DNA from 3 places in the Streptomyces sp. NPDC013317 genome. Region 2 is predicted to be linked to each of the others. Evidence: predicted binding sites of a transcription regulator. Region 2 holds the regulator's gene; each other region holds the start of a gene.
The links. The regulator HrcA, encoded in region 2, represses chaperone genes, less so after heat shock. The targets are predictions, from matches to a motif close to TTNGCACTCNGNNNNNCNGAGTGCNAA.
Positions count from the first base shown of each region.

Region 1 (6,862 bases), on a different contig from region 2:
GCCGGGGACCGGGCAGGCCGACGAGACCGTTGCGGGGAGAGGCGTACGGTCGCAGGGCCAGCAGGAGGCGGTCGGCGGTGTCCTCCCAGTGGGCGCGGGTCCAGCCGGTGAACGGACTGAGCTCACGGTTCTCGGGCGGCGTGGGCATGGTGCTCCCTGAGGCGGACGTCGTCGTCGGTCGTCGTCGCCGGAATCATGAGCCGGGCTCCGATCGAACGTCAATGGGATAAGAGCGAATGATCGAAACTCCTCCGTTCGATCATTCTGGCGTAGGCTCCGATGCAGGTCCGACGAGCCGCCGGACCGACCGAACGCGAGGGGATGCACCGTGCGCGAGAGTGCCGCCGAACGACACGACCGACTCCTGGCCCTGGTCCGCGAGCACGGTACGGCCCGTGTCGCCGAACTCGCCGACCGGCTCGGCGTCTCCTCCGTGACCGCCCGTCGCGACGTCGAGGCGCTGGCCGCCAAGGGGCTGCTCGACCGGGTGCACGGACAGGTCTCCTGGCCTGCGCGGCACGCGGCCCCGAGCGGGACGGGCGGTGCGGCCGGTGCTGTCGGGGCGGCCGGTGCTGTCCGGGCCGTCGGGGCCCGTCGCCCGGGCGAGGGTCTGGTCCTGGGGCTGCTCGCGCCCTCGGCCACGTACTACTTCGCCGAGGTCATCCGGGGAGCGCACGAGGCGGCGGCGAACGCGGGTGCCCGGCTGATCCTGCGGATCTCGGACTACCGCCCCGAGGAGGACCGGGCGCGCACCGAGGGCCTGCTCGCGGCCGGCGCCGAGGGCGTGCTCGTCGCGCCCGGCTGGCGGGGCCCCGAGGACCGTCCGGCGTACGGGGACTGGCTCGCCGAACTCCCCGTACCCGCCGTACTCCTGGAGCGCCGGGCCGACCCCGGCAGTCCGCTGGACGCCCTGGACCGGGTGGTCTCCGACCACGCCCACGGCGTCCTGCTCGCCCTGCGCCATCTGCTCGGCCTCGGCCGCGGCACCCCGCTGCTGGTCGCCCGGGGCGACAGCCCGACCGCGCTCGCGGTGCGCGCCGGTTACACGGAGGCGCTGGCCACGCTGGACCTGACGGCGCCCGGACCGGTGATCGACTCCGTACCGGCCGACCAGGATCCGGCGGGGTTCGAGGCCGCGGTGCGGGCCCTGCACGAGGCGGTGACCTCGGGCCGGGCCGGTGCGGCGGTGGTCCACAACGACGTGGACGCGATCGAGATCGTCCGGCGGCTGGCGGAGCTGGGCGTGAAGGTGCCGGAGGACCTGGCCCTCATCGCGTACGACGACGAGGTCGCGGCGCTCGCCGACACCCCGCTCACGGCGGTCGCCCCGCCCAAGCGCCAGGTGGGCAGGCACGCCACGGAACTGCTGGTGGAACGGCTGACGGAGACCGGCCAGGAGGAGTCGGCGCGGAGGCATCTGAGCCTGCTGCCGCGGCTGCGGGTGCGATCGTCCTGCGGGGCTCCCGGAGGGCACCCCGCCTGATCGATTCGATCTGTTTTCGATCGCGGAGGGATCGATGCCGAGCCCCGGACGGCCGCGGACCTAGACTGGAAAGGTCCCACCCGGTCCGGGAGGTGTCATGACTTTCGTACAGATCATCGATTGCAAGACCAGCCGGTTCGAAGATCTGAACCGGCTCATGGACAAGTGGGTCGAGCAGACCCAGGGCAAGCGGACAGCCAGCCACAGCGTCATCGGCAAGGACCGCTCCGACTCGGAGCATCTCGTGGAGATCGTGGAGTTCCCCTCCTACGAGGTGGCGATGACCAACTCGCAGCTCCCCGAGACGGACCGCATCTTCCGGGAGATGGTGGCGCTCTGCGACGAGATGCCGACCTTCACCGACCTGGACATCGTGCGGGACATCCAGCTGTACAAGAGCAACGCCCAGCGGTTCTTCGAACTCCTCGCCGCCGACGGCGAGCTCCCGCCGCTCGACGAGGTCCTCGCGGAGGGCTACCACGACCACGATCCGACCAACGAGCAGGACGCCATCGGCATGGACGCGATCCGGCGCCAGGTGGAGATGTGGCGGGGCGCGTTCGACTTCGACTTCACCGTCAACGACCAGATCGCCGAGGGCGACCGGGTGTGCACGCGGTGGACCTGGGTGGCGACGCACAAGGGCGACTTCATGGGGCTCATGCCCACCACGGCCCGCACGAAGGTCTCGATGACCGGCACGACCATCCACCAGTTCAGGAAGGACGGCAAGATCGCGGAGGGCTGGTGGCAGTACGACCTGCTCGGCCTCATGGAGCAGCTCGGCGCCGTGGACGCCTCGGACGCGTAGGCCCGGCGGCGGACCCCCGGGCGGTCGGGCGGTCGGGCGGTCGGGAGCCGGACGGTCGGGAGCCGGACGGTCGGGAGCCGGACGGTCGGCCCGGAAAACACCGAGGCCCGGCGCCCCCCCGCGAGGGGTGGCACCGGACCTCGGTGATCGCTTACGCGCGCGTCAGTGCGAGTGGCCGTGACCGTGGCCGTGGCCCGCGTCCGCCGGCTCCTCTTCCTTCTTCTCTACCACGAGGGTCTCGGTGGTGAGGAGGAGGGAGGCGATCGAGGCGGCGTTCTCCAGCGCGGAGCGCGTCACCTTCACCGGGTCGATGACGCCGGCCTTGACCAGGTCGCCGTACTCGCCGGTCGCGGCGTTGAAGCCGTTGCCCTTGTCCAGCTCCGCCACCTTCGAGGTGATGACGTAGCCCTCGAGGCCGGCGTTCTCGGCGATCCAGCGCAGCGGCTCGACGGCGGCGCGGCGGACGACCGCGACACCCGTGGCCTCGTCGCCGGTCTTGTCGAGGTTGCCCTCCAGGACCTTGACGGCGTGGACCAGGGCGGAGCCACCACCGGAGACGATGCCCTCCTCGACCGCGGCGCGGGTCGCGGAGATGGCGTCCTCCAGACGGTGCTTCTTCTCCTTCAGCTCCACCTCAGTGGCGGCGCCGACCTTGATCACGCACACGCCGCCGGCCAGCTTCGCGAGGCGCTCCTGGAGCTTCTCGCGGTCCCAGTCGGAGTCGGTGGACTCGATCTCGGCCTTGATCTGGTTGACGCGGCCCGCGACGTCCTCGGAGTTGCCGCCACCGTCGACGATGGTGGTGTCGTCCTTGGTGATGGTCACGCGGCGGGCGGTGCCCAGCACGTCCAGACCGGCCTGGTCGAGCTTGAGGCCGACCTCCTCGGCGATGACGGTGGCACCGGTGAGGGTGGCCATGTCGCCGAGCATCGCCTTGCGGCGGTCGCCGAAGCCGGGGGCCTTGACGGCCACGGCGTTGAAGGTGCCACGGATCTTGTTGACGACCAGGGTCGACAGGGCCTCGCCCTCGACGTCCTCGGCGATGATCAGCAGCGGCTTGGAGGAGCCGGCCTGGATGACCTTCTCGAGGAGCGGCAGGAGGTCCTGGATCGAGGAGATCTTGCCCTGGTGGATCAGGATGTACGGGTCGTCGAGGACGGCCTCCATACGCTCCTGGTCGGTCACCATGTACGGGGACAGGTAACCCTTGTCGAAGGCCATGCCCTCGGTGAAGTCGAGCTCCAGACCGAAGGTGTTGGACTCCTCGACGGTGATGACACCGTCCTTGCCGACCTTGTCCATCGCCTCGGCGATGAGCTCGCCGACCTGCTGGTCCTGCGCGGAGAGCGCGGCCACGGCGGCGATGTCCGACTTGTCCTCGATCGGACGGGCGGTCGCGAGCAGCTCGTCGGAGACGGCCTTGACCGCGGCGTCGATGCCCTTCTTCAGGGCGGCCGGGGAGGCACCGGCGGCGACGTTCTTCAGGCCCTCGCGGACCAGCGCCTGGGCGAGCACGGTGGCGGTGGTGGTGCCGTCACCCGCGATGTCGTTGGTCTTGGTCGCCACCTCCTTCACCAGCTGGGCGCCGAGGTTCTCGTACGGGTCCTCGATCTCGACCTCGCGGGCGATCGTGACACCGTCGTTGGTGATGGTGGGAGCGCCGAACTTCTTGTCGATGACGACGTTGCGACCCTTGGGGCCGATCGTCACCTTCACGGTGTCGGCAAGCTTGTTGACGCCGCGCTCAAGGGCGCGACGGGCGTCCTCGTCGAACTTCAGGATCTTCGCCATGGGAGCGATTCAGCCCTCTCGGATGTCGAAAAACTGGTGAAACCGAACTGCGCCCCGGACGCCCGGTGCGGGGTCAGGGGCGCAGCTCAAAGCATGTGCTTCAGGTACTTCGGTGAATTACTTCTCGATGATCGCGAGCACGTCGCGAGCCGAGAGGACGAGGAACTCCTCGCCGTTGTACTTCACCTCGGTGCCGCCGTACTTGCTGTACAGCACGACATCGCCGACCTTGACGTCGAGCGGCAGGCGCTCGCCGTTCTCGAAGCGGCCCGGACCGACGGCGAGGACAGCACCCTCCTGGGGCTTCTCCTTCGCGGTGTCCGGGATGACCAGGCCAGAGGCGGTGGTCTGCTCGGCGTCGAGCGGCTGGACCACAATGCGGTCCTCGAGCGGCTTGATGGCAACCTTGGAGCTGGTGGTCGTCACGATCCGACCTCCCCCTTCGGAGATCTCACGGGGCTAACTGTCTGAGGTGGCGACCAGGTGGATCCGTCGTCGCGGGTGCCGGACCTGCCCGTCGCTGTGTTGGCACTCTCCAGTGGGGAGTGCCAGAGCCGAGACTATGACTGCGATTAGCACTCGGTCAAGCGGAGTGCCAATTCAGTGCCGCGTGGCGATTCGGTCCCGGTACGGGCAACGGCGTGACGGACCGGTTGGTTCCGCACACACGTGCGGTGAGGCGGCGTCACGACCCTAGGGGCGGAGCACTTCCCGGTCGGCCGGACGGCCTACGTCGCCGGGCCGGCCTCCGTCGTCGAGCCGGCCGAGGCCGTGGAGGACGCGGGCCGCCGTCTTCGAGAGCGCTCCGCCCCCGGCCCCCGCCTCCCCGACCCGTACGGCCGCCTTCCGGCCCAGCCGCTCGATCGGGTCCACGGACGAGGCACACCCCGTCATCCCCGCGAGCGCGCCGGCCAGCACCAGACCCGCCGCCAGCCGGCGCACGCGTCTCACACGTAGTCCTCGAGCTTCGCGACCGCGTACCCCTTGGCCGTGATCGTCTTCATCACGCGGCGGACCATGTCGGCCATCGAGCCCTTCCAGTCCCCCTTGCCCCTGAAGTGCGTGAGGACGATGTCACCGGGGTGCAGGTCCCGGTCCCACTCGCGCCACTCCATCCGGTCCGGGAACGCCTCCGAGGCCCAGAGCGGGACCGCCTTCACCCCGCACGTCTTCGCCGCGCGCAGCGTGTCCTCGTTGTAGTTGCCGTACGGCGGGCGGAAGAGCGGGGGCCGCTTGCCGAACTCCTTTTCGATGACGTCCTGCATCCCGCAGATCTCCCGCTTCTGCGCCGTGTACGAAAGTCCGGGCAGGTAGCGGTGGTTGAGGGTGTGGTTGTGCAGGGAGACACCGGAGTCCCGCATCTTCCTGAAGTACCCGTAGTCGTCCTTGACGACGTAGTCGCTGAGGAAGGCGCTGTAGGGGATCCGGAGCTCGCTCATCATCCGCAGCAGCTCGGGGTCCTTCTCCGCGCCGTCGTCGATCGTCAGGAAGACGACCTTCTGCTTGGTCGGCACGGTGGTGAAGACCGGCGGCAGTCCCTCGCCGTCGGTCTCGAAGCCCTTGCGCGTGGTGATCTTCGGCTTCACCGCGGGCGGGGCGGGGGCCTCCAGGGGCGGGCGTTCGAGGCCCCACTTCTTGGCGGCGAGCACCCGGGCGGCACGCCGCTCGCGGACCTTCTCGACGTACGCGTCGAGCGCGGCGGCCGCGCCCTGGCCCTGCTGCTGGCCGGCGGCGGGAGGCGCGGGCGCCTTGCGTCCGCTCTCGACTCCCCCCTCCTCGCCGGACGGGCCCGCACAGGCGGATCCGAGCGCGGCGACGACCAGCGCCGCGCCCATCGACCGGCGAAGACGCAGCGTCCGCTTCGTTCGCATCTGTTCTTTTTGTCTTACTAGCTGCATGGCGCCGCATCCTGTCAGCGCCGAGACGCCCAGGGCCGCCGACACCGCCGCCCGGCGCCCACCATCCCCCGGCTGGCCCACAATGGGACGGGTGACCGACCTCGCCGACTTCACCGCCCTGCTCTCCCCCGAGGGCCAGACGCTGCTCGCCGCCCTGCGCGACTACGACCCGGCCCGGGAGCTCGCCGTCGCCTCCCGGCTGCGCCGCGAGCATCCCGCGGAGCTGGTCTCGGCGGCGCTCGGACAGGCCCGGCTGCGTCAGCGCGCGGTGGCCAAGTTCGGCGCCGAGGACGCCTACCGGATGTACTTCACCCCCAACGGCGTCGAGCAGTCGACGCGGGCGACGGTCGGGGCGTACCGCGCGGAACGGCTCCGCGGGCTCGGGGTACGCGCCGTGGCCGACCTGTGCGGCGGGATCGGCGGGGACGCCCTCGCTTTCGCCCGGGCCGGGATCGCGGTCCTGGCCGTGGACCGCGACCCGCTGACGGCCGAGGTCGCCCGCGCCAACGCCGACGCGCTCGGACTCGCCGACCTGATCGAGGTGCGGTGCGCGGACGTGACCGAGATCGACACGAGCCCGTACGACGCCGTCTTCGTGGACCCCGCGCGGCGCGGCGGACGAGGCAGGATCTTCGACCCCGAGGCGTACTCGCCGCCGCTCTCCTGGGCCGTCGAGGCCGCCCGTACGGCCCCGCACGCGGCGCTGAAGATCGCCCCCGGCATCCCGCACGAGGCGGTGCCGGAGGAGGCCGAGGCCGAGTGGATCTCGGACGGCGGGGACGTGAAGGAGGCCGTGCTGTGGTTCGGCACCTCCCCCGGCACCCGCCGCGCCACGCTCCTCCCCTCCGGCGCGAGCCTGACCGGCCGCGGCCTGCCCGA
Region 1 covers NZ_JBVHDX010000004.1:114,143-121,004, reverse strand. Annotated here, with positions in the region: gene ACZ3IJ_RS13250 (DUF2264 domain-containing protein) at 1-148, opposite strand, end outside; gene ACZ3IJ_RS13245 (substrate-binding domain-containing protein) at 329-1,483, shown strand; gene ACZ3IJ_RS13240 (ester cyclase) at 1,581-2,294, shown strand; gene groL (chaperonin GroEL) at 2,457-4,085, opposite strand; gene groES (co-chaperone GroES) at 4,203-4,511, opposite strand; gene ACZ3IJ_RS13225 (hypothetical protein) at 4,779-5,036, opposite strand; gene ACZ3IJ_RS13220 (polysaccharide deacetylase family protein) at 5,033-5,956, opposite strand; gene ACZ3IJ_RS13215 (THUMP-like domain-containing protein) at 6,066-6,862, shown strand, end outside.
Region 1: a site for HrcA is predicted at 4,658-4,684, ahead of groES (co-chaperone GroES). Genes of this name have one in related genera too.

Region 2 (6,862 bases):
CATGGCCGCCGTGCCCCGGATCTTCGAGAAGGTCTACAACGGCGTCGCCGCCAAGGCGCGCGAAGGTGGCGCGGCCAAGTACAAGATCTTCCAGTGGGCGGCCGGAGTGGCCCGCGAGTACGCCAAGGTCACCCAGGACAACTTCCGCCGCACCGGTACCGCCTCCGCGCCCTTCGGCCTCACCGCGAAGCACAAGGTCGCCGACGCGCTGGTCTACAAGAAGCTCCGCGAGGCCTTCGGCGGCCGGCTCCGCGCCGCCGTCTCCGGCTCCGTCGCGCTGGCACCCGAGATCGGCTTCTTCTTCTCCGGCGCGGGCATCCACATCCTGGAGGGCTACGGCCTCACGGAGTCCAGCGCAGCCTCCTTCGTCAACCCGGGCGAGGCCTACCGCACCGGCACGGTCGGCAAGCCGCTGCCCGGCTGCGAGGTCCGGATCGCCGACGACGGCGAGATCCTGCTGCGCGGCCCCGGCATCATGCAGGGCTACCACGGCCTGCCCGAGAAGACGGCCGAGGTCCTGGAGGCGGACGGCTGGTTCCACACCGGGGACATCGGCGAGCTGTCCGCCGACGGTTACCTGCGGATCACCGACCGCAAGAAGGACCTGTTCAAGACCTCCGGCGGCAAGTACATCGCGCCGACCGAGATCGAGGGCCAGTTCAAGGCCGTCTGCCCGTTCGTCTCCAACATCGTGGTCCTCGGCGCCGACCGGAACTACTGCTCCGCCCTCATCGCGCTCGACGAGCCCGCCATCCTCGGCTGGGCCGCGGAGAACGGCCTCGCGGGCAAGGCGTACGTGGAGGTCGTGGCCGCCCCGCAGACCCTGGCGATGGTCCAGGGATACGTGGACCGCCTCAACGAGGGCCTGCAGCGCTGGCAGACGATCAAGAAGTTCCGGCTGCTGCCCCGCGACCTGGACGTGGAGCACGGCGAGCTCACCCCGTCGCTGAAGATGAAGCGGCCGGTGGTGGAGCGGACGTACAAGGACCTGATCGAGGACATGTACGCGGGCGCGCGGGAGGCGTGACCGCTCCGGTCCGGCCGTAGCCGGGGTTATCCACAGGCCGGCGGCTCACCTCGGGCGGTACGGGACAATGGGCTCATGCCTTCCGTACTGCCCGATGGTGAGCCCATGCCCGAGGACGGGGCGCTGCCCGTGCACGCCCTGGAAGGGGCCGGGGAGCGGCCGCTCGGGTTCTATCTGCACGTGCCGTACTGCGCGACCCGCTGCGGCTACTGCGACTTCAACACGTACACCGCCAGTGAGCTGCGTGGTGCCGGAGGCGTGCTCGCCTCCCGGGACAACTACGCGGGGCAGGTCGTCGAGGAGATACGCCTCGCCCGGAAGGTGCTCGGCGACGACCCGCGGCCGGTGCGGACGGTCTTCGTCGGCGGCGGTACGCCCACGCTGCTCGCGGCCGGTGATCTCGTACGGATGCTGGGGGCGATCCGGGACGAGTTCGGGCTCGCGGACGACGCCGAGGTGACGACGGAGGCGAACCCGGAGTCGGTGGATCCGGCGTATCTGGCGGAGCTGAGGGCCGGCGGCTTCAACCGGGTGTCGTTCGGGATGCAGAGCGCCCGGCAGCACGTCCTGAAGGTCCTCGACCGTACGCACACCCCGGGCCGGCCCGAGGCGTGCGTCGCGGAGGCGCGGGCGGCGGGCTTCGAGCACGTGAACCTGGACCTGATCTACGGGACGCCGGGGGAGTCCGACGACGACTGGCGCGCGTCGCTGGAGGCGGCGATCGGAGCGGGCCCCGACCACGTCAGCGCGTACGCGCTGATCGTCGAGGAGGGGACGCAGCTGGCGCGCCGGATCCGCCGTGGCGAGGTGCCGATGACGGACGACGACGTCCACGCGGACCGGTACCTGATCGCCGACTCCGTCTTCGCCGAGGCCGGCTTCGACTGGTACGAGGTGTCGAACTGGGCCACGTCGGAGGCCGGGCGGTGCCTGCACAACGAGCTGTACTGGCGCGGTGCCGACTGGTGGGGCGCGGGCCCCGGGGCGCACTCGCACGTGGGCGGTGTGCGCTGGTGGAACGTGAAGCATCCGGGGGCGTACGCCGCGGCCCTCGGCGCCGGGAGGTCGCCGGGCGCCGGGCGGGAGCTCCTCTCGGCGGAGGACCGGCGCGTGGAGCGTGTGCTTCTGGAGCTGCGGCTCCGGGAGGGCTGCCCGCTGGACCTCCTGAAGCCCGACGGCCTCGCGGCGTCCCGCAAGGCTCTCGCGGACGGACTGCTCGCGCCCGAGCCGTACGAGGCGGGGCGCGCGGTCCTGACCCTGCGGGGCCGCCTCCTCGCCGACGCGGTCGTCCGCGACCTGGTGGACTAGGGCGTGTTGCGAAAGTAGCGCCGTCCGCCCGAAGGGCGGGCCCCGCGGCGTCTGGTGCGTGCGATCGCAAGGCGGAGGGTCGTCCTCGTACCGGGTGTACTCGGACGATCCCGACAACGCAGCGAGCGTGCGTGCCAGGCGTCGCGGGGCAGGCGGGACTTTCGCAACACGCCCTAGGGCCCGGCGCCGCGCCTCGGCGCTAGGGCACCGGTGTCGTGGCCTGGCGCCGTGTCCCGCGCGGGTCGGCCGGGTGCGACGGCGCTAGGGCGCCGTCACGAAGTCGATCAGTTCCTCCACCCGGCCCAGAAGCGACGGCTCCAGGTCCTTGTAGGAGTGGACCTTCGACAGGATGTGCTGCCAGACCGCTCCCGTGTTCTGCGGCCAGCCCAGCGCCCGGCAGACGCCCGTTTTCCAGTCCTGGCCCCGGGGGACCGCCGGCCAGGCCGGGATGCCCACGGAGGACGGCTTCACCGCCTCCCAGACGTCGATGTACGGGTGGCCCACGATCAGGACGTCCGGGGACGAGACCTGCGCCGCGATGCGGGACTCCTTCGAGCCCGGCACCAGGTGGTCGACGAGGATGCCGAGCCGGGCGTCCGCCGCCGGGCCGAACTCCGCGACGATCGACGGGAGGTCGTCGATGCCCTCCAGGTACTCCACCACCACGCCCTCGATGCGCAGGTCGTCGCCCCAGACCCGCTCCACCAGCTCCGCGTCGTGCCGGCCCTCCACGTAGATCCGGCCCGCCCGCGCCACCCGCGCCCGCGCGCCCGGGACCGCGACGGACCCCGAGGCCGTGCGGCTGGGGCGCGCCGGACCGGCCGCCGGGCGGACCAGCGTCACCACCTTGCCCTCCAGCAGGAAGCCCCGCGGATCCATCGGGAACACGCGGTGCTTGCCGAAGCGGTCCTCCAGCGTGACCGTGCCGGCCTCGCAGCGGATCACCGCTCCGCAGAAGCCTGTCGCGACCTCCTCCACCACGAGGTCCACCTCCGCCGGCACCTCCGGCACGGGGGCGGATCGCTTCCAAGGGGGCGTCAGGTCCGGGTTGTAGCTGCGCATTCGGGCGACGTTATGCGACGGAGAAGCGCCGTGCCAGCTCATCCCGCTGGCGCCGCACGAACGCCGCGTCCACCACCGCCCCGTGTCCCGGCACGTACAGCGCGTCCTCCCCGCCCAGCGCCAGCAGCCGGTCCAGGGCCGCCGGCCAGCGCGAGCCGATCGCGTCGCTTCCCGCCTGCGGCTCGCCCGACTCCTCGACCAGGTCGCCGCAGAAGACGACCTCCACCCCGTCGACGTCCGGGACGAGGAGCGCCAGATCATGACCCGAGTGACCGGGCCCCACGTTGGCCAGCAGCACCTGGCGGCCGCCCAGGTCCAGCGTCCATTCGCCCGACACCATGTGCCCCGGCAGGACGAGGGTGTCCACGGCCTCCGTCGCCGCCGACTCCGCCACCCCCTGCCGTACCGCGTCCTCCCGCAGCGCGTGCGCTTCCCGCCGCAGCAGCTCGTCCAGGCCCACCGCCCCGAACACCTCCGCGCCCGCGAAGGCCGCCGTGCCGAGGACATGATCGAAGTGCGGGTGGCTCAGTGCGATGTGTGTCACTCTCCGGCCGCCCGCGAGCGCCTCCGCCTGCCCCCGCAGCTCGGCGCCCTCGGCGAGCGTCGAGCCCGTGTCGTACAGCAGCACGGCGCGCTCGCCCAGTACCAGCCCCACCGTGGCGTCCCAGCCGGGCAGTCGGCGCCTGCCCACCCCGTTACCGAGCCGCTCCCAGCCGTACTCTTCCCAATCGACATCCATACCGCGACGCTATCCGCACGACGTGGCCTCCGACACGGCCTCCTTGCCAGGAGCGATGCCCGCCGCCGTACACTGGCCGGGGGATTCCTGGCACTCGAACAGGGCGAGTGCCAAATGCGGAGCAACCGATACGACAGCTGGAGGTGTGCGCGATGCTCAGCGAACGCAGACTCGAGGTGCTGCGCGCCATCGTCCAGGACTATGTCGGGACGGAGGAGCCGGTCGGCTCCAAGGCGCTCACGGAGCGCCACAAGCTCGGCGTCTCGCCCGCCACCGTGCGCAACGACATGGCCGTCCTGGAGGACGAGGGCTATATCGCCCAGCCTCACACCAGCGCCGGACGCATCCCGACCGACAAGGGCTACCGGCTCTTCGTCGACCGGCTCGCCGGCGTCAAGCCGCTGTCGACGCCCGAGCGGCGCGCGATCCACAACTTCCTCGACGGAGCCGTCGACCTCGACGACGTCGTCGGCCGCACGGTCCGGCTGCTCGCGCAGCTGACCCGGCAGGTCGCCGTCGTGCAGTACCCGTCGCTGACCCGTTCGACGGTCCGGCACGTGGAGCTGCTGTCGCTGGCCCCCGCCCGGCTGATGCTGGTGCTGATCACGGATACCGGCCGGGTCGAGCAGCGCGTCATCGACTGTCCGGCGCCGTTCGGCGAGACCTCGCTCGCGGACCTGCGCGCCCGGCTCAACAGCCGTGTCGTCGGCCGCCGGTTCGCGGACGTGCCCCAGCTGGTGCAGGATCTTCCGGAGTCCTTCGAGGAGACGGAGGACCGCGGCACGGTCTCGACGGTGCTCGCGACCCTGCTCGAAACCCTGGTGGAGGAGCACGAGGAGCGGTTGATGATCGGCGGAACCGCCAATCTCACCCGTTTCGGCCATGACTTCCCCCTCACGATCAGGCCCGTTCTCGAAGCCCTCGAGGAGCAGGTCGTGCTCCTCAAGCTGCTGGGCGAGGCCAAGGACTCGGGCATGACCGTACGGATCGGGCACGAGAACGCCCACGAGGGCCTCACGTCCACGTCCGTCGTCGCGGTCGGCTACGGTTCGGGCGACGAGGCAGTCGCCAAACTCGGCGTGGTCGGACCGACCCGCATGGACTACCCCGGAACGATGGGAGCGGTACGCGCAGTGGCACGTTACGTCGGACAGATCCTGGCGGAGTCGTAAGTGGCCACGGACTACTACGCCGTACTCGGCGTGCGCCGCGACGCGTCCCAGGACGAGATCAAGAAGGCATTCCGGCGGCTCGCCCGCGAGCTGCACCCGGATGTCAATCCCGATCCGAAGACGCAGGAGCGGTTCAAGGAGATCAACGCCGCCTACGAGGTGTTGTCGGACCCGCAGAAGAAGCAGGTCTACGACCTCGGTGGTGACCCGCTGTCCGCGTCCGGCGGCGGCGGTGGAGCCGGTGGCTTCGGCCAGGGCGGCTTCGGGAACTTCTCGGACATCATGGACGCCTTCTTCGGCACGGCGTCGCAGCGCGGACCGCGCTCGCGCACGCGCCGCGGCCAGGACGCCATGATCCGGCTGGAGATCGACCTCAACGAGGCCGCCTTCGGTACGACGAAGGACATCCAGGTCGACACGGCGGTCGTCTGTACGACCTGCTCCGGCGAGGGTGCCGCGCCCGGCACGTCCGCCCAGACCTGTGACATGTGCCGCGGCCGTGGTGAGGTCTCGCAGGTCACGCGGTCCTTCCTGGGCCAGGTCATGACCTCCCGCCCCTGCCCCCAGTGCCAGGGCTTCGGCACGGTCGTCCCGACCCCGTGCCCCGAGTGCGCGGGCGACGGGCGGGTCCGCTCGCGGCGCACGCTCACCGTGAAGATCCCGGCCGGTGTCGACAACGGCACGCGCATCCAGCTCGCGGGCGAGGGCGAGGTCGGCCCCGGCGGCGGCCCCGCCGGTGACCTGTACGTCGAGATCCACGAGGTCCCGCACGAGGTCTTCCAGCGCCGCGGCGACGACCTGCACTGCACGGTCACCATCCCGATGACGGCGGGAGCGCTCGGTACGAAGGTGCCGTTGCAGACGCTCGACGGGATGGAGGAGGTCGACATCCGTCCGGGCACCCAGTCCGGCCAGTCGATCCCGCTGCACGGGCGCGGCATCACGCACCTGCGCGGAGGCGGCCGCGGAGACCTGATCGTGCACGTCGAGGTGACGACGCCGTCGAAGCTCGACGCCGAGCAGGAGCGGCTGCTGCGCGAACTGGCGAAGCTGCGCGGCGAGGAACGGCCCACGGGCCAGTTCCAGCCGGGTCAGCAGGGGCTGTTCTCGCGGTTGAAGGACGCGTTCAACGGGCGGTAGGCGTGCTGCTGCCGGGGGTTCGGGGGTCGTCCCCCGGGCAGGCACAGTCAGCCGGGTCAGCAGGGGCTGTTCTCGCGGTTGAAGGACGCGTTCAACGGGCGGTAGGCGTGCTGCTGCCGGGGGTCCGGGGGTCGTCCCCCGGGCAGGCGCAGTCAGCCGGGTCAGCAGGGGCTGTTCTCGCGGTTGAAGGACGCTTTCGACGGGCGGTGGACCGGATCCCCACCGTCCGTCTGGCGCCCGGTCTCGGGCCTGGAAGGGCGGCATCCGCGGGTCGCGGACGCCGCCCTTCCGTATGACACGATGCCTGCATGTCCACCGCGCTGACCGATCTCTCCCGATACCCGATCGTGCAGGCCCCCATGGCGGGTGGCGCGTCCTGCCCGGAGCTCGTCGGAGCCGTGTGCGCCGCCGGCG
Region 2 covers NZ_JBVHDX010000009.1:29,177-36,038, forward strand. Annotated here, with positions in the region: gene ACZ3IJ_RS22850 (AMP-dependent synthetase/ligase) at 1-1,027, shown strand, start outside; gene hemW (radical SAM family heme chaperone HemW) at 1,133-2,335, shown strand; gene ACZ3IJ_RS22860 (DUF3097 domain-containing protein) at 2,597-3,397, opposite strand; gene ACZ3IJ_RS22865 (MBL fold metallo-hydrolase) at 3,408-4,136, opposite strand; gene hrcA (heat-inducible transcriptional repressor HrcA) at 4,289-5,308, shown strand; gene dnaJ (molecular chaperone DnaJ) at 5,309-6,448, shown strand; gene ACZ3IJ_RS22880 (nitronate monooxygenase) at 6,757-6,862, shown strand, end outside.

Region 3 (6,862 bases), on a different contig from region 2:
GCCAGCTCGTGATGTACCTGAAGCGCCCGAGCGGCCAGAGCCAGTTCAGCGTCCCCCTCGAACCCCTCTCCACGACCCGGCGCATCGAGGACCTCCGCCACCACATCACCCGCCACCTCGACGAACCGCTCACCGTCGACGACCTCGCGGAGTACGCGCACGTCAGCAGCCGCCAGCTGACCCGGATCTTCAAGGAGGAACTCGGCGTGACCCCTGGCGTCTACGTCGAGTCCGCGCGCGTCGAACGAGCCCGCGCGGCGCTGGAGACGACCGACGCCACCCTCGAACGGATCGCGTCCACCTGCGGCTTCGGCACGACCGACACCCTGATCCGAGCCTTCCGCCGCCGCCTCGACACGACCCCCACGGAATACCGCCTCCGCTTCCGCACGTCCCCCGGGCACCGGACGGCCCCGGCCCCGGGCTGAGGCTGGCCACGGGCGGTCCGGGCCGGAAACCAGGGAGCGGACCGCCCCTCGCCGCGTAACCTGGCCGCATGTACGGAGCCCACAGCAAGACCTCGTTCGTGTGTCTGCCCTGCCGGGCCTCGTACAAGCAGCCGTACGGCGACCCGGACAGCCGTGCCCGGCGACGCTGCCCGCGCTGCGCTCGGCCGCTGATCCACGTCGGCTCCGCCTTCGCCCCGCCACGCAGACGGGACACGGCCGCCTGGCGCACACTCTCGGTGCTGCTGAACGCGGGAGTACGGTTCCACAAGAGCTGCTGCGGAGGGCCGGGATACCGGCCCCGGACCATCGGCGAGGTCCGGGAACGGATGGCACACGCACGGAGGACGGGCGAGCCGTTGGCCCGGTCGCTGGTCCGCCGCGACGTGCACTGAACGACCGGCAGTGACCGTCGCCGCGACCGGCGTGGGTGTCCCGGCCCGTCGGCCATGACTCCCCTACGGCACCCGCACCCGCCCGTACATCACCATGTCCCGTCGTTCCCCGCCCACTTCCTGCCAGGACCGCAGCAGGCCCTCCCGGGCGAAGCCGGCTCGTTCCGCCGTCTTCGCCGAGGCCTCGTTCCAGGGTTCGACGAGCAACTGGAGTCGGGGGATGCCCAGTTCGCCCATGGCCCACGCGCTCAGCGCCGTCAGCGCCGCGCCGGCCGCGCCCTCGCCCCGGCAGGAGGGGGCGACCCAGTAGCCGACGGTCGCGCGGCCCTCGGGGAGGTCGCGGAGCCAGAGGCCGATCATGCCCGCGGGGCGGTCGTCGCGACGGCGGACGATGACGAAGGAGTAGCCCGCGCCCGACTCCGAGCGATGCCACTGGCGGCGTACGAACCCCTCGCCCTCCGCCTCCGAGTACACCGGCGGGACCGTGGTGGTCAGCGGGATGTACGGGTCCGTCGACGCCTCCTCCACGAGCGGGAGGTCCGCGCGTTCCCAGGGGCGCAGGTCGTACGCCCCCGCGGGCAGCCGCGGCACGTCGAGGCTCACATCGTCCCCAGATAGGCCGCGAGACGGTCGTACTCCTCCTTGACCCCTGCCTCCATCCCCGTCGCCAGCGCCTGGTCGCGGATCTCCGAGGACGGCCAGATCGATGTGCTGGTGAGCGCCGTGCCGCCGTCCGGGGTGTCGTCGAAGGTGAGGGTGACATGGACCGGGGGCCCCGGCATGAGCTCGAAGACCTCGGTGTAGACGAGGCGCTCGTTCGGGACGATCTCCTCGTACGTGCCCGAGAAGACGATCTCCCGTCCGTCGGGGGCCTTCTGGCCCCAGCGCCACGCGCCGCCGACCCTGAGGTCGACGTCGGAGATCACCGTGGGCAGGGCCGCCACGCCGTACCACTGACGCACGTGCTCGGGTTTCGTCCACGCCTCCCAGACACGGGCGGGCGGGGCGTCGAAGGTCCGGGTGATGACCAGCTCGCGGTCGGCCGGTGTCGTCAGCAGCGTGATCATGGATCGCTCCCGCCTTCCGAGAGGCTCCGCTTCCGGGAGGGGCTGACCACCCCCACCCCACCAGCATCACCCCGAACGCCCGAGGGCGGCACCCCCAGCAGGGGTGCCGCCCTCGGTCGCGTACAGCGAGGAACTACCGAGCCGAGGCTCAGAAGTCCATGTCACCGCCCGGCATGCCGCCCGGAGCGGCCGCGGAGGCCTTCTCCGGCTTGTCGGCGATGACGGCCTCGGTGGTCAGGAACAGCGCGGCGATGGAGGCCGCGTTCTGCAGGGCGGAACGCGTCACCTTCGCCGGGTCGATGATGCCCTCGGCGATGAGGTCGACGTACTCGTTGGTCGCGGCGTTCAGGCCGTGGCCGACGGGCAGGTTGCGGACCTTCTCCGCCACGACGCCACCCTCGAGGCCGGCGTTGACGGCGATCTGCTTCAGCGGGGCCTCGAGGGCCAGCTTCACGATCGCGGCACCCGTGGCCTCGTCGCCCGAGAGGTCGGCCTCGAGCTTCTCGAAGACGTTGGAGGCCTGGAGCAGGGCCACGCCACCACCGGCGACGATGCCCTCCTCGACGGCCGCCTTCGCGTTGCGAACGGCGTCCTCGATGCGGTGCTTGCGCTCCTTGAGCTCGACCTCGGTCGCGGCACCGGCCTTGATGACCGCAACACCGCCGGCGAGCTTCGCCAGGCGCTCCTGCAGCTTCTCGCGGTCGTAGTCGCTGTCCGAGTTCTCGATCTCGGCGCGGATCTGGTTGACGCGACCGGCGACCTGCTCGCTGTCACCGGCACCGTCGACGATCGTGGTCTCGTCCTTGGTGATGACGACCTTGCGGGCGCGGCCCAGCAGGTCGAGGCCGGCGTTCTCGAGCTTGAGACCGACCTCCTCGGAGATGACCGTGCCGCCCGTGAGGATGGCGATGTCGTTCAGCATGGCCTTGCGGCGGTCGCCGAAGCCCGGAGCCTTGACCGCGACGGACTTGAAGGTGCCGCGGATCTTGTTGACGACCAGGGTCGACAGGGCCTCGCCCTCGACGTCCTCGGCGATGATCAGCAGGGGCTTGCCCGACTGCATGACCTTCTCCAGCAGCGGGAGCAGGTCCTTCACGGAGGAGATCTTGGAGTTGACGATCAGGATGTACGGGTCGTCCAGGGACGCCTCCATACGCTCCATGTCGGTGGCGAAGTACGCCGAGATGTAGCCCTTGTCGAAGCGCATACCCTCGGTGAGCTCCAGCTCCAGACCGAAGGTCTGGGACTCCTCGACGGTGATGACGCCTTCCTTGCCGACCTTGTCCATCGCCTCGGCGATGAGCTCGCCGATCTGGGTGTCGGCGGCGGAGATGGAGGCCGTGGAAGCGATCTGCTCCTTGGTCTCGACATCCTTCGCCTGCTCGAGCAGGGCGCCGGAGACGGCCTCGACGGCCTTCTCGATGCCACGCTTGAGGGCCATCGGGTTGGCGCCGGCCGCCACGTTGCGCAGGCCCTCGCGGACGAGCGCCTGGGCGAGGACGGTCGCGGTGGTCGTACCGTCACCGGCGACGTCGTCCGTCTTCTTGGCGACTTCCTTGACCAGCTCGGCGCCGATCTTCTCGTACGGGTCCTCGAGCTCGATCTCCTTGGCGATGGACACACCATCGTTGGTGATCGTGGGGGCGCCCCACTTCTTCTCGAGGACGACGTTCCGGCCCTTGGGGCCAAGGGTGACCTTGACGGCGTCGGCGAGCTGGTTCATCCCGCGCTCGAGACCGCGCCGTGCCTCCTCGTCGAACGCGATGATCTTGGCCATGTGAAGTGGTCCTCCCGGACATGGGGTGGATAACGCTCCAGGACCGCGCCGACGCCCGCGACGGACGGCCTGCGTGCCCTGTGGTTCCTTGCCCCACCTGGCCGCGGACCTCGTCTGCCCGATCCTCGTAAGCACTCTCACCTTCAGAGTGCTAACGCCAATGATTAGCACTCGGCCCATGCGAGTGCAAGCGACTCCCACAGATCGAGAGAGGCCGCCGCCACCTCCCCGCGCACGCACGAGGGGTCCGCATCCCGGTCAGGATGCGGACCCCTCGGCGTGAGAACGCGTGAGTGCGTACGTGGTGGCCGATCGCGCCGTGCTCAGACGGCGAGCTTGACCATGTCCGCCTGCGGACCCTTCTGGCCCTGCGAGATCTCGAACTCGACCCGCTGACCCTCTTCAAGGGTGCGGTAGCCGTCCATCTGGATCGCGCTGTAGTGGACGAATACATCCGCACCACCGTCGACCGCGATGAAGCCGTAGCCCTTCTCCGCGTTGAACCACTTGACGGTGCCCTGAGCCATGCCTAACTCCCCTATTACTGGCCCTTGCGCGGGACCGCACTTCGCGACCCCGGGTCAGACCCTGCGCCGGAACGCGTCGACCGCGGCTGAATGTATCTGCCCAACTGCCCTCTGCAACAGGTCAATCGGGCGAGAATTCTGGGCATGGCGTAAAGGAGAATTGAGGAGAATTCACTGAATTCCGGGGCAAGTCGGGCCCGGCAAAGCGCGCAGAAAGGTACACAACGCACGTGCACTTTGGCTGCTTCTTGTCGCGTGCGGGCGCATTCTCATATGCGTCTGGCACGAGCAGCGGGGGAAAGCCGGGGGGACTTCCCCAACTCTACCGCGCTCAACCATGCAGAATTGCCCCCTCCGCTTCTCTCGCGGAAGGGGCAATTCGGTTACGCCGGGTAACGCGGGGCGCCGAGACGGCCGGGCCGCCCGCACCGCGCCGGACGGTCAGCCTCCGGCGACGGCCGGGATGATCGAGACGCCGGCGCCGTCCGGCGTCGCCGTCTCCAGGCCCTGCTCGAAGCGGACGTCGTCGTCGTTGACGTAGACGTTCACGAAGCGGCGCAGCTTGCCCTGGTCGTCCAGGACACGGGCCGCGATGCCCGCGTGGTTCTTCTCCAGGTCTGCGATGACCTCGGACAGGGTCGCGCCCTCGGCGGCGACCTCGGCCTGGCCGCCGGTGTAGGTGCGGAGGATGGTGGGGATGCGGACCTTCACGCTCATGGGGTGTTCACCTTCGGTGGCTTCGGGCGGGGCGGGGGCTGGGCGGACGAGGACGGGGTGGCGGGGTGCGGGCGCGGCCGGGTCACCGGCCGGTCCCGCACCTCGGCGGTCGCGGGCGTCAGCCCGCCAGGCCTGCCTCACGGAACGCGTCCAGGCTCGGGCGGATCGTCGCGGTCGCCTGCGAGGTATCGGCCACCGCGTCCAGCGTCTTGAGGCCGTCACCCGTGTTGAGTACGACCGTGGTGAGGGCCGGGTCGATGAGGCCGGCCTCGACCAGCTTCTTCGTCACGCCGACCGTCACACCGCCCGCCGTCTCGGCGAAGATGCCCTCCGTGCGGGCGAGGATCTTGATCGCCTCGACGACCTGCTCGTCGTCGACGTCCTCCACCGCGCCGCCCGTGCGGCGGGCGATGTCCAGGACGTACGGGCCGTCGGCCGGGTTGCCGATCGCCAGCGACTTGGCGATGGTGTTCGGCTTCTGGGGCCGTACGACGTCGTGACCGGCCTTGAAGGCGGCCGACACCGGCGAGCAGCCCTCGGCCTGCGCGCCGAAGATCTTGTACGGCTTGTCCTCGACGAGGCCCAGCTTGATGAGCTCCTGCAGACCCTTGTCGATCTTGGTGAGCTGCGAGCCGGAGGCGATCGGGATCACGAGCTGGTCCGGGATCACCCAGCCCAGCTGCTCGCAGATCTCGTACGCGAGCGTCTTGGAGCCCTCGCCGTAGTACGGACGCAGGTTGACGTTGACGAAGCCCCAGCCCTCGCCCAGCGGGTCGCCGATGAGCTCGGAGCAGAAGCGGTTGACGTCGTCGTAGTTGCCCTCGATGCCGACCAGCTCACCGCCGTAGACGGCGGCCATGACGACCTTGCCCTGCTCCAGGTCGTGCGGGATGAACACGCAGGAGCGGAAGCCGGCGCGGGCGGCGGCGGCGCCGACGGCGCCGGCCAGGTTGCCGGTGGAGGAGCAGGACAGCGTGGTGAAGCCGAAGGCGCGGGCCGCCTCAAGGGCCTGGGCGACGACGCGGTCCTTGAAGGAGTGCGTCGGGTTGCCGGAGTCGTCCTTGACGAAGAGCTTGCCGGGCTCGACACCCAGCTCACGGGCGAGGTTGTCGGCCTGGACGAGCTTGGTCCAGCCGGGGTTCAGGTTCGGCTTCTCTGCGACGTCGGCCGGGACGGGCAGCAGCGGGGCGTAGCGCCAGATGTTGGCGGGGCCCGCCTCGATCTGCTTGCGCAGCGCCTCGGGGTCACCGGTGGGAAGGTCGTAGGCGACTTCGAGCGGGCCGAAACAGAGCTCGCAGGCGAAGATCGGGCCGAGCGGGAAGACTTCACCGCATTCCCGGCAGGAAAGGCCCGAAGCGGGACCGAGATCGACGGTCCGGGAGGTTTCGGTGGAAACAGTCTGTACAGCCATGGAGGCGAGGCCCTTTCTCCTCATCTTTCCCATGACGAATGTCGTCATGAGACGGATTTGGCACCTTCCCTAGCCGGGAGCCTCGCTGGCGCGTGTGTCGCGGACGAGACCGACTGGAGGGTTGCCGGGGCTTCAACGGGCCGTTTCCCTCTGCCCCTCTGGATGAGCGGTATTCGATTGTGTGAAGCGGTTGTCAGACGCGGGTGGGACCCCGACATGCATCGGGCATCCGCGTTGTTCAAGACTGTAACCGAAGGCCCGGAGGGTTGAACCTGCCGTCCGAACCGCGAGATGGAGATCACGTGCTGGAGGAAGTGGAGCGCTGGCTGGGCCGGCGGTCCTGGTCCGTGGCGGACCGTTCGCTCGACCGCATTCTGGCGGCGAAGCACGGGACGACGGTGAGCGTCGTCCTGCCCGCACTCGACGAGGAGGCGACGGTCGGCGACATCGTCTCCGTGATCCGCCGGGAGCTGATGACCGAGGCGGTGCCGCTCGTGGACGAGCTGGTGGTGATCGACTCCG
Region 3 covers NZ_JBVHDX010000007.1:209,259-216,120, forward strand. Annotated here, with positions in the region: gene ACZ3IJ_RS20275 (GlxA family transcriptional regulator) at 1-428, shown strand, start outside; gene ACZ3IJ_RS20280 (deoxyxylulose-5-phosphate synthase) at 497-841, shown strand; gene ACZ3IJ_RS20285 (GNAT family N-acetyltransferase) at 905-1,444, opposite strand; gene ACZ3IJ_RS20290 (SRPBCC family protein) at 1,441-1,908, opposite strand; gene groL (chaperonin GroEL) at 2,057-3,685, opposite strand; gene ACZ3IJ_RS20300 (cold-shock protein) at 4,009-4,212, opposite strand; gene ACZ3IJ_RS20305 (MoaD/ThiS family protein) at 4,654-4,929, opposite strand; gene thrC (threonine synthase) at 5,048-6,340, opposite strand; SAM riboswitch class I at 6,358-6,509, opposite strand; gene ACZ3IJ_RS20315 (glucosyl-3-phosphoglycerate synthase) at 6,643-6,862, shown strand, end outside.
Region 3: a site for HrcA is predicted at 3,850-3,876, ahead of groL (chaperonin GroEL). Genes of this name have one in related genera too.